DNA from 2 places in the Thalassospira sp. CH_XMU1420-2 genome. Region 1 is predicted to be linked to the other one. Evidence: predicted binding sites of a transcription regulator. Region 1 holds the regulator's gene; the other holds the start of a gene.

Evidence for each region. Region 1 encodes PhoB, which activates phosphate uptake and scavenging genes when phosphate is short. Its sites were predicted from a motif close to TNTCATAAAACTGTCA; they were not measured.
Region 2: a site for PhoB is predicted at 3,374-3,389, ahead of WA429_RS17770 (inorganic phosphate transporter). Genes of this name have one in related genera too.

What each region holds. Positions count from the first base shown of each region.
Region 1 covers NZ_JAYMEG010000001.1:571,113-577,353, reverse strand. The annotation lists gene WA429_RS02545 (SDR family oxidoreductase) at 1-304, opposite strand, end outside; gene WA429_RS02540 (calcium/sodium antiporter) at 352-1,314, opposite strand; gene WA429_RS02535 (cation:proton antiporter domain-containing protein) at 1,614-3,683, shown strand; gene phoB (phosphate regulon transcriptional regulator PhoB) at 3,796-4,494, opposite strand; gene phoU (phosphate signaling complex protein PhoU) at 4,512-5,234, opposite strand; gene pstB (phosphate ABC transporter ATP-binding protein PstB) at 5,257-6,060, opposite strand; gene pstA (phosphate ABC transporter permease PstA) at 6,062-6,241, opposite strand, start outside.
Region 2 covers NZ_JAYMEG010000006.1:172,867-179,107, reverse strand. The annotation lists gene WA429_RS17775 (AsmA family protein) at 1-3,290, shown strand, start outside; gene WA429_RS17770 (inorganic phosphate transporter) at 3,462-4,988, shown strand; gene WA429_RS17765 (VUT family protein) at 5,222-5,767, shown strand; gene queA (tRNA preQ1(34) S-adenosylmethionine ribosyltransferase-isomerase QueA) at 5,859-6,241, shown strand, end outside.

The sequences.
Region 1 (6,241 bases):
ATTGAATGTCATCATATTCAAATGTCGACGCATTATTGATCAGAACCGCAATCGGCCCCAAGGCCGCCTGTGCTTCGCGCACAATCCGGTGGGTGTCTTCTTCGTTGGCGAGATCGGCGGAAATCACACAGGCGCGTCGGCCAAATGCACGGATTTCCTCGGCCAGGCTTTCGGCATCCTTGCGCGAATGATGACAGTGCAGCGCTACATCATAGCCATTTCGCGCCAGATCAAGCGACAGGGCCCGACCGATGCGTTTAGCTGCACCTGTAATCAAAACGTTTTTGGGCACCTGTGCAGTCATTTTCTGCGGATCCCTTTATGCGTCTGTCAATTCAACCAAGCCGGTCTTCAGGCTGCTACAAGTTGGAAGACATAAACCAAATAGGCAATCACAAATGCACTTCCGGTAACGCGCGAAATTTTGCGAAACGCATAGGCAACAGCAAGCAACCCGACGGTTACCGCCAGCATGATCCACAAATCGGAATTCAAAATCTGTTCCGGCACCGGAATTGGCGCAATAAGCGACACCCCGCCAATAATCACCAGAAGGTTCAAAAGGTTCGAACCCAGCACGTTGCCAAGTGCAACGTCTGAATGACCACGGAATGCCGCGACCACAGATGCCGCAAGTTCGGGCAATGACGTTCCGAACGCAACCAGCGTCAAACCGATAACGGCCTCGGAAACACCGAACTGCCGGGCAACGGCAACGCCACCGTCAACAAGCCATTCCGCCCCGAACATCAGTGCGACAATCCCGATCAGGGTTGCCGCAAGCGGCTTGGCCCAACCTTTGGGCACCTCGCCAACTTCATCGACTTCTTCTTCATGCAAATGGCTGGCTTCGCTGGGCATGTTTTTGTCATGCTTGTAGGTGAAATACCAGATAGCCGCCAACACACACAGCATCAGGGCCCCGGCCCACCGGTCAATCGCCCCGAACATGCAAAGTGCGATGAACAAAACGGTGCCCAGCAGCATGGTGCCGCCATCGCGAACAACCGTGATGCGTCCTGCCGCAACCGGTTTAAGCACCGCAACCGCACCGAGGATCAGCAGGATATTGGCAATATTGGAACCGACCACATTGCCCATCGCAATATCGGCCGTTCCTTTGAGCGATGCGTTCAATGACACGACAAATTCCGGCGCCGATGTCCCGGCCGCAACGATCGTCAAACCGACAATGACTTTTGACACCCCAAGCAAAAGAGCCAATCCAACGGCACCACGCACGATAAATTCGCCACCAGCCGTCAACAGGACAAGACCGGCGATAATCTGAAGATAGGGGATAAGCTGTTCCAAGACGCGTTTGCTCTTATTGGGTGTCAATTATATGGACCTGATCAGGCCCGCGGAACATGGCATCTGGCACCGGGATTGGCAAGTCATCAGGGCATGACAATTTTCACAGCACACAATTGAATTCCCCGCCCGGCGCATTAGGTCAAACCAACAAGACAAGCCTTGAAACAGATCAAACCGGTACGGGTTAATTGCCTTGGCATCGTCAAATTTCCACAGGACGATACCGTTCAATTCCGCTATCCTGATCATCTCGTTGTTTTCAAATATTTATCTGCTTTGCCGGATCGATTCTGACCATGCATCACAGCGTTCTGTTCGAGCTGTTCCTGATCCTTGCTGCGGCTGTGGTTGCAGTACCCATCGCGCATCGTTTGCGCGCCAATTCGATTATCGGTTTTCTGATCGGCGGATTTTGCATCGGGCCATTCGGGTTTGGACTGATTACCGAACGCGAAGACATTTCCACAGTTGCCGAACTGGGGGTCGTCTTCCTGCTGTTCATGATCGGGCTTGAACTGTCGCGCGAACGATTGCGCGTCATTGGCGGGCGGTTTGCAGCACTCGGCCTGTTGCAGATCCTGGTTTCAATGGCTGCGATCATGGGCGTTCTGGCGCTGCTTGATCTGCCATTGGCGGCATCCCTTGTTATTGCCGGTGCGCTGGCCCTGTCATCAACCGCGATTATCCTTAAACAGTTGTCCGATGACCGGCAGCTCAATACCCGTTTCGGGCGGGCCGCCCTTGCAATCCTCCTGGTCCAGGACGTGGCGGTTGGTCCGTTCCTGATCATGGTTCAGGCGGCGGGCAATGCCGGTACCGAAACCAGCCCGTGGATCAGCATTCTTCTTGGCTTCGGTTCTGTCGCCCTGCTTCTGGTCGCAGGACGGTATCTTTTGCCGCATCTGTTTCGCTATATCGCGTCGCTTAAAAACCCGGAACTGTTTGCGATTGGCACCCTGTTCGTTGTTCTTGCCGCCAGCACCCTGACCGAAGTTTCCGGACTTTCGATGGCACTTGGCGCGTTCATTGCCGGTGTGATGCTGGCCGAAACCGAATTCCGCCATCAGATCGAAGCCGATATCGCGCCATTCCGTGGCGTTTTCCTGTCGCTGTTCTTTATGTCGGTCGGGATGTCGGTCAATGCCAATGTCGTCTATGAACAGTTTGGCAGTGTGCTGCTGTGGCTGATTGCATTGCTTCTGATCAAGACGGCCGTTCTGTTTGTCTTGTCCTTGGCGATCCGGTTTGAACGGGGTTCGGCCCTTCGTGTTGCGATGAGCCTGGCAGCAGGCGGTGAATTTGCATTCGTCATGTTTGCACTGGCGGCCCAGAATGGTGCAATTCCGCGTGATCTTGCCGCGATGCTGATCCCGGTGGTTGCCTTGTCGATGGCATTGACACCGACCCTGATCAATCTTGGTCACCGGATCGAGGAAAAGCTGCACCCCAAGGAAGACGACCAGCTTGGCCCGATCTCGGATGAAACCGAAGGCATCCACCAGCATGTTCTGGTCATCGGCAGCGGGCGTGTTGGTCGGGTTTTGGCGCGTCTTTTGAAAACCCGCGATATTCCGTTCATTGTTCTCGACAGTGATGCCCAACAGGTATCGCGCGGCCGTGCAGAGGGACTTCCCGTATTCTTTGCCGATGGGTCACGCCCGGAAACATTCCGCGCCGCCCACACCGATGAAGCCCGTATCGCGGTTGTTGCCATGGGTAACCCGCATGCAACCGAAAAGACCGTGGCGCTTCTACGTCAGCATTATCCGCATCTCAAGATCTTTGCCCGCGCCCAGGACATCACCCATATCGGTCCGCTGTCGCGCAGCGGGGCCGATGCGGCAATTCCCGAAGTACTGGAAACCGGCCTTCGGCTTTCGGATCATGTGCTGTCGGCCTGTGACGTGCCACAAGAAGACATTGATGCCGAAATCGCCAAGTTCCGGCGCGCCGACATGTTGTTGATGAACGAACTGGCACCAAGGACCCAGCGTAAAAAAGCCCCGGAACCGGCACAAGCAGCACCGGCATCAGAAGTCGCACCAGAGACGACATCATCCGCGGCACCTGCATCCGTGGCATCTGCATCCCCGGCGACCGCGAAAACAACAAAGGCATCTGGCACGGCTGCGCAAACCGCAAAACCCAAACCGACGGCAAAGAAACCTGCGTCGCGTGCCATGCCAAAGAAAGCAACCGCGCGCAAGGTTGCGACAAAACCCGCCGCAACCAAAACAACGTCGGGCAAAACCACATCGGCCAAAAAAGCAGCGCCCCGCAAACCGGCGACAAAGACAGCGTCATCAGACAAATCGGCAACATCCGGGTCAAAACGCACCACACGCGGCAAAGCTAAAGACAGCTAAATGCAAAACCCCCGCGGCCTGTGGCAACGGGGGTTTTGTTTGATCTGAGTGTCAGAATTTTTTCCGACGAGCCATCCAACTAGCCAGCAGCCCGGCCTTGTGGCCGGATCAATCAGGCCGCAGTTTCCGAGTCCAGCGCATAGCCGGCTGCCCGAACCGTCCGGATGATGTCGCGGGTACCTTTGACATCATTCAGGGCCTTGCGCAGGCGGCGGATATGCACATCAACCGTGCGGGTTTCGACATAAATGTTCGGCCCCCAAACAGCATTCAAAAGCTGCTCGCGGGAGAAAACACGCCCCGGATGTTCAAGGAAGTAACGCAGAAGACGAAATTCGGTCGGACCAAGGTGGATGGCCTTGCCATTACGGCTGACGCGATGGGCGGCAAGATCCATTTCGATATCGGAATAGACCAACTGCCCTTGTGGTTGCGCCGGACCGGATCGGCGCAGAAGTGCGCGAATACGTGCCAGCAACTCGCCAATCGCGAACGGTTTGGTGACATAGTCATCAGCACCGGTATCAAGGCCGCGAATGCGATCCCCTTCTTCGCCGCGCGCAGTCACCATGATGACCGGCAAATCGCGGCTTTCGGGTTTGCGGCGGATCTGACGGCAAACCTCGATCCCCGACATGACCGGCAACATCCAGTCCAGAAGGACAAGATCAACATGCGTTTCAGCAAGAATTTTCAACGCTTCGTCACCGTCACCGGCTTCGACAACCTGCATCCCCTCACGTTCGAGGTTGTAGCGCAACATGGTTACGATTGCAGCTTCGTCCTCGACGATAAGAACCGTTGGGTCCATCTTCCTATGCTCCAGTGTCACTCATTCGGTTCGACAACAGCAAAGTTCGCTGCATCATTTTTTGGCCGGTCGATTGCCGGCAGGTCTTCGCCCTTGATCCGGTAATAGATCGTTTCGGCGATATTGGTGGCATGATCGCCAATACGTTCGATGTTCTTGGCGATGAACAGCATGTGGGTCGATGCCGTAATGTTGCGCGGATCTTCCATCATGTAGGTCAGCAATTCGCGGAACAGCGAATTGTACATGTCATCGACTTCCTGATCGCGCGCCCAGACGCGTTCCGCCTTTTCGGCGTCACCTTCGATATAGGCGTCGAGAACATCTTTGATGATTTCCTGTGCAAGCTTGCCCATATTCGGGATCACCTGGACCGGACGGATCGGCGGGATCTGGTTCAGGACCTGGGCACGTTTGGCAATGTTCTTGGCCAAATCACCAATACGCTCAAGATCATTGGACAGCTTAAGCGCCGTCACGACCTGACGCAGGTCATCAGCCATCGGCTGGCGCAGGGCCAGAAGACGGACCGCAAAGTCCTGCACTTCCTGTTCGAGAACATCGATACGATGGTCTGAAAGAATGACTTTTTCAGCCAGTTCCGAGTCACGCTTTACAATAGAGCGGATCGCAGAGATCAGCTGACTTTCTGCAAGCCCGCCCATCTGCGAGATGATGTTGTTCAGACGGGTCAGTTCCTCGTCGAACGAACTCACGATATGTGTTTTGTCGTCAGCCATTTATGCGTTCTCCTCGTATCGCTTAACCAAAGCGACCGGTAATGTAACCCTTGGTGCGGTCGTCTTTCGGGTTGGTGAAGATCTGATCGGTTTCACCAACTTCTACCAGCTTGCCAAGGTGGAAAAATGCGGTCCGCTGCGATACACGCGCAGCCTGCTGCATGGAGTGCGTCACGATCACGATCGTGTAGTTCGAACGCAGTTCGTCAATCAGCTCTTCGACCTTTGCCGTTGCAATCGGATCAAGTGCCGAGCACGGCTCGTCCATCAGAATGACTTCCGGGCTGACCGCGACCGCACGTGCGATGCAAAGACGCTGCTGCTGACCACCCGAAAGACCGGTAGCGGGCGATTGCAGGCGATCTTTGACTTCCTTGAGAAGACCGGCACGCTCAAGCGAGGTCATGACAATTTCATCAAGTTCGTCACGCGAATTGACCAGACCATGAATACGCGGGCCATAGGCCACGTTGTCATAGATCGATTTCGGGAACGGGTTCGGTTTCTGGAACACCATCCCGATACGTGCGCGCAGCTGAACAACGTCGATCCGCTTGTCATAGATATCGCGGCCATCAAGGGTCACCTTGCCATTGATGGTCACACCATCAATCGTGTCGTTCATGCGGTTCATACACCGCAGGAAGGTCGACTTGCCACAACCCGACGGGCCAATCAAAGCGGTAACCTGACGTTCGACGATATCCAGATTGACATCGAACAGCGCCTGGTTGTCGCTATAGAAAAGATTAAGGTCACGTGCCGTCATTTTCGGGCTTGCGACCGACGGCTCTGCCGTCATTGCGCTCTGGGATACAGCAGCCATTTTACCACTTCCGTTCAAATTTTTTGCGCAGATACACAGCCAGTCCATTCATCAGGATCAGGAAGGCCAGCAACACCATAATCGCTGCCGAGGTTTTCTCGACAAAGGCACGTTCCGGGCTGTCTGCCCACAGATAGATCTGGACCGGCAGAACCGTTGCCGGATCAAGTGCACCACCCGG
Region 2 (6,241 bases), on a different contig from region 1:
AAGTCAGCCTGATTGATCCGGTCATCGCAATCGAGACATTTGATAACGGTACGAACAATCTGGTCTTTGATCCGGCAGCCGCGCCGCGTTCCGGACCGGATGCAGGCACGATAACAGTTCCGCAAACTGAACCCCAGACCCCGGCAGCCAACGAGGAAAATGGCGGCAGTGCCACAACCGCGACTGACGAAACCGCATCCGGCAGTGATTTTGCAAGCACGATCAAGATCGATCGTCTTGAAATCGAAAATGCCACCATCATTTACCGCACCCCGGGTTCGGTCGAACGTATCGAGGGTCTGACGGTTGGTGTGTCGGCCGACAGTCTGAATGGCCCGCTCGAAGGGGAAGGGTACGTTTTCTATCGCGGTATCCCGCTGACATTTGGCTTTAATGTCGGTCAGATCAGTCAGGTTGCGCCATTCCCGATCAGCCTGAAAGTCGGCATCGACAAGGTTGACGGTGGTGTCACCGTTGCCGGACGTGTCGATCTTTCAACCGACAATCCCGGCTTTGATGGTCAGATTGACGGTGATTTCAAGGACCTTCGCGAAGCGGCCCTGCGTATCGCCGGTGATGGTGCAGAAATCCCCGATATTGCGGCAAAGCCGCTTGATCTTGGTGGTCACATCACCGCGAATGCAAAGTCGGTCACGTTAAATGATCTGTCGATCCGCTTTGGCGAGACCCGTGGTTCGGGCGCCATTGCCATTGATCAGGAACCCAGCATGCGTGCCGATGTCGCATTGCGGTTCAACCAGCTTGACCTTGATAGCATTCTGGTTCTGGCAGATATGGGCGACGGGGCCGGGGCTGCATCGGGTTCATCATCGACAGATGCGGCCGGATCGGCAATTACGGGCAATGACGGTGCAACCGATGGCAGCGCACAATCCATCCCGTCGCAAAGCTCGGTTAAAAAGGGTGACAGTGCAAATGCGCCGATCATTCCGGCTGACCTGACCGCCGCGATCGATTTTGAAGTCGAAACCCTTATTTACAATCAGACCCCGGTTCACAATGCGCGGGTCAATGCCGCGATTGCCAACAGCAAGATCACCCTGAACGAGGTTTCAGCCGGCCTTCCGGGCGGGACCGACTTTGCCGTGTTCGGCAGCATTTCCGGTGAAAAGCCCAAGCTGTCTGCGGCGCTGAGCTATGAAATGGCATCGGAAAATATCCGGGCGGTGATCCGTTGGCTGGGTGTTGATGTTGACGGTGTTCGTGCAGACAGGCTGCGCCGGTTCTCACTGACTGGCGGGATCAAGGGAACGCCCGATCAGTTGAACATTTCCGATCTTGATCTTCGGATTGATGACACCGCCATTCGTGGTGCGGTTGTTGCCAATCTTGGCGGGTCGGGGCTGCCGGCACTTGGCATCGGCTTGAAGCTCGACCGGATCAATCTTGATCAGTATGTCGCAACCGCCCAGACCGGCGGCGATGCATCCGCAACGACGTCGGGCAGCGCGGGTAATGGCACCGCAACCGGAACGTCCGCCACCGGCGGGACTGCGAATGGTGTTTCAAACGCGACCGCGGCCAAGGAAGACATGGTCAAGGTCATCAAGGACGCATTGGCGCCACTTGATGGGCTGGCGGCAAATTACCGGCTGGCTGCCGATGAAATCATTTCGTCGGGTGTTGCGGTGCGCGGCATCATGATTGATGGCAGCATCAAGGGGCGCGATATCACCCTTGGCAATTTTGCCGTTTCAGATGCCGCAGGGCTGAGTGCATCGGCAAAGGGTACCTTTAATGGCAGTGCCGACATCCCGGCTTTTGAAAATCTGTCTGTCCGGGTAACCGCAAAGACACTGGAACCGCTTGTCAAGCTTACGGGCATTACGCTTCCGGCGCCGGCAAGCAGCTATAAAAGCATTCAGGCAAATCTTGGCCTGAATGGTCCGATTACCGGTCCGACCCTTAAACTTGATGTGTCCAACCCGCTTATGCAGGTGGCACTTGATGGTGTGGTGTCACAGATGCTGGGTGCCAATCCGGGACTGGATGGCAAACTGGCGGTGCAGGCATCCAGTCTGAACCGCGCGCTTGATCTTGTTGCGCCGACCTATACGCCATCAGGCAATCTTGGCCGACTGGCCGTTTCCAGCACGGTCAAGGGCAATGCGCAAAATGTTACGCTTGATGATCTGAAGCTTGTGCTTGGTGCGTTCGAAACCGCGGGTAAGGTGACCTTTGATGGCAGCCAGGCACAGCCAAAACTGACTGTCGCACTTTCTGGTGGCAAACTGGTCGTCGATCCGTTCCTGCCAGCACAAAAGCGCGCGGGTCTTATGCCCGGTATTGGCAGTGGTCCGCGCAAGGCCGCGTTCAATCTTCCGGCAAGCATGACCGCAACACGGGTTGATGCCCGTGATGGTACGCCTTGGGATGATACTGTCATTGACGTATCGGCATTGCGATCGATTGATGCCGACATCGCCATTGCGCTTGATCAGCTTGATTTCGATACTCACAGCCTTGTGAATCCGGATCTGAAGGCAACCCTGGTTCAGGGACTTCTGACGATCTCGAACTTCAAGGGATTGTTGGGGGATGGTGATCTTGCCATCAACGGGACGTTTGATGCACGTAATACGGATGTGCCGCAGCTTGCCCTTAAGGGGGATCTTGATGGTGCGCGGATCGAAAGGCTGACGCCGATCAAGGTGGCCAATGATACGATTATTGGCGGTGCGAACCTTAAATTCGATGTTACGGCATCGGGCAATACGTCACGCCGTCTGGTTTCGGCCCTGAACGGCACGGCCAATCTGGTTTTGACCGAAGTCCGGTTCAGCAATGCGTCAAAACGGTCGAGTGATCCGAAACTGAATATCGAAGCCCTGCTGCGTCAGGGGCCACAGGCAATGGTCGTCGAAGGGGTTGGTAACAACGATCTGCTGCAATCGCTTGAAGGTGACATCACCATCACCAAGGGCATTGCCAAGACCACCCGTGTCGAAGCGCTTTCGCGTGTCGGGACGGCGGATGCCGATGCGACGCTTGATCTTCCGAAATGGGTGATGGATACGACCGCAGATTTCGATTTTTCCAAGAAGATCGAAGAACTGCCGCCGTTTAGCGTTTATGCCAAAGGCAAGATCGATGATCCGGTCATTACCGGACGCATGGACAAGGTTGCGGTCAAGGTTCTTGATAACATCCTTGATAAGGCACTTGGCGGAAGCAGCTCTGGCAACAGTGATACCGGATCGGGTGGCAATTCACCCGAAGATGCTGCAAAGGGCCTTTTGAAAGGGCTTTTGAATCAGTTTGGTCGCTAGGCGTCCGGCATTGTGATTACACAGAAAACGGCCCTGCATTGCGGGGCCGTTTTTCGTTTGTCCTCAGACGGTTGTTCGTATGTTGTAATATAACGGCAAAAAAACCTTAACAAACGGGCTCGGCTTCGACATGATCCGCGCGTCGATTCCCTTTTGTGGTAACGGTTGATTATGTCGGTTAAAAAAACTGCTCTGGATAAGGACCTCAAGTGGCAAAAGCGCATGGATGCCGGGATGGGCGCAACTGCGTCTATCAGTGCAAAACTTGGTCTTGCCATTGTTTTCCTGCTTGCCTGTAGTGCGTTTGTCGCCTTTCACATGGGCGGACTGCCGCAAAGTGGCTTCCTGATCGCCGCTGCAGTGATCGGCGGTTACATGGCGCTCAATATCGGTGCCAATGATGTTGCCAACAATGTCGGTCCTGCGGTCGGCTCGAAAGCACTGACCATGGTTGGCGCGCTGTTGATTGCCGCCGTTTTCGAAGCCGCAGGTGCGATCATTGCCGGTGGCGACGTTGTCGGGACCATCAAGAACGGCATTATCGATCCAAACCAGATGCCTGATGCACAGACCTTTGTCTGGGCGATGATGGCGGCGCTTTTGGCTGCTGCCCTTTGGCTGAACCTGGCGACCTGGCTCGGGGCGCCGGTATCAACCACGCATTCGATCGTTGGCGGTGTGATGGGGGCTGGCATGGCTGCCGTCGGGCTTGGTGCTGTCAACTGGCCGACCATGGGCACCATTGCTGCCAGCTGGGTGATTTCCCCGGTTCTGGGTGGTCTGATTGCCGCGGGCTTCTTGGCCTTTATCAAATTCCGCATCATCTATACCGAGGACCGCGTTGCGGCCGCACGCAAATGGGTTCCGATCCTTGTGGGCGTGATGGTTTCGGCATTCTCGATGTATCTGATGATGAAGGGTGTGAAGAAAGTCTGGAAGGCCGATACCCCGGTTGTGATTGCCATTGGTATCGCCGCATTCTTCATTACGGTCATTCCGGTTCGCAAGGCCGTGATCCGTGCATCGGCATCGATGACCGGACGGCGCAAGGAAATTGCATCGCTGTTCCGTATTCCGCTTGTTGTGTCGGCAGCTCTTTTGTCCTTTGCCCACGGTTCTAACGACGTTGCCAACGCGATTGGCCCGCTTGCAGCCATCGTATCAGGTGTGGATAGCGGTGAAATCGTGACCAAGGCCCCGATCCCGATCTGGGTTATGGTGATTGGTGCACTTGGTATTTCGGCTGGTCTGATCCTGTTTGGTCCGAAACTGATCAAAACCGTTGGCTCCAAAATCACCAAACTTGATCCGATCCGTGCCTATACGGTTGCGCTTTCCGCGGCATTGACCGTGATTGTGGCCTCGGCACTCGGTCTTCCTGTCAGCTCGACCCATATTGCGGTCGGCGCGGTGTTTGGTGTCGGTTTCCTGCGTGAAAGCCTGTCGCATCGTCGTCGTCAGGTGGCACCGCCGATGCTGGTGGACGCGCCGGAAGGCGAACAGTCCGACGAACATCTCGAAGCATTGCGTCAGATTGATCCGAACGAAGCCGAACGGGCCGAGAAGAAACTGCGCAAGCGTCTTCTGGTGCGCCGTCGCTATGCGGTGACGATTGCAACAGCCTGGGTGGTGACGGTTCCGGCCGGTGCCTTCCTTGGGGCGCTGCTGTTCTTCACCATTCGCGGTATCATGCTGTAATTGCAATAAGAATAAAGTTTCGCGGCACGGCGTCCCACTTTCCCCGGGGCGACTTGCAGCGATCTGCAGCGGCGGTCAGGGTAACCTGGCCGCCGTTTTTCCTTGACCATACGGGGGGCGGGGCGTAAACAGCGCCCCAACCAAAGTTATCCGAACCCGGTCTTGATCGTCGCCCAGTAAGGTGGGCCGCGAGATTTGTTATGCGTGGGTTCACCTTTTTGAAGGACGAAAAGATGAAAGCGATCATTTTCGGCATTCTGGCAATGGCGGCGACTGTTGTTGCGTCGAACATTCTGGTCGAATACCCGCTTCCGGGTGTGTTGGCAGATTGGCTGACCTATGGCGCCTTTACCTATCCGGTGGCGTTTCTGGTAACCGATCTGACCAACCGTGCACGCGGTGCAGGGGCCGCACGTATTGTTGTGCTGGCGGGCTTTGCCCTGGCTGTTGTGTTGTCGCTGATCCTTGCGGACACACGGATCGCCATCGCGTCCGGTACTGCTTTCCTGATTGCCCAGATGCTTGATGTCACCATCTTTGACAAACTGCGTCAGGCAACCTGGTGGAAAGCACCTCTTGTTTCATCTGGCATCGGTTCGGCAGTTGATACGGCATTGTTCTTTTCGATCGCCTTTGCCGGGACCGGTCTTCCTTGGGATACCTGGGCACTGGGTGATTTCACCGCCAAGGTGATCATGGCGCTGACCTGTCTTGCGCCGTTCCGTCTGTTGATGGCGGTGGTAACGCCGCGCCTGAATGCGGAACCGGCACAGGGCTGATATGACGCGCCAAGCCTTGTGGTTTTGAACGAAGGGGCGCATAAAACGCCCCTTCAATTGTTTGTCCAATCAACCGGAATAATCCCGATCCATGAAAGTCGATCTGTTCGATTTCGAATTGCCGCGCGAACGCATTGCCGAACATCCGGCAAATCCGCGTGATGCTGCACGCATGCTTGATCTGTCTGCTGGCGGAATGACCGACCGTATCGTGCGCGAACTGCCCGATATTTTGCGCCCGGGTGATTTGCTTATTTCAAATGATACCCGCGTGATCCCGGCGCGCCTGTTTGGCAAGCGCGGTGACGCCAAGGTCGAAGTCACCCTGCACAAGCAGGAAGGACTGGCCGAATGGGTGGCGTTTGCAAAGCCGGCCAAAAAGCTTCGGATCGGGGAAACCTTCAAGGTCAATGACGAATTCGAAGCCGAAGTGCTTGATAAAAAGGATGGCGGCGAGGTTACGCTGAAATTCAA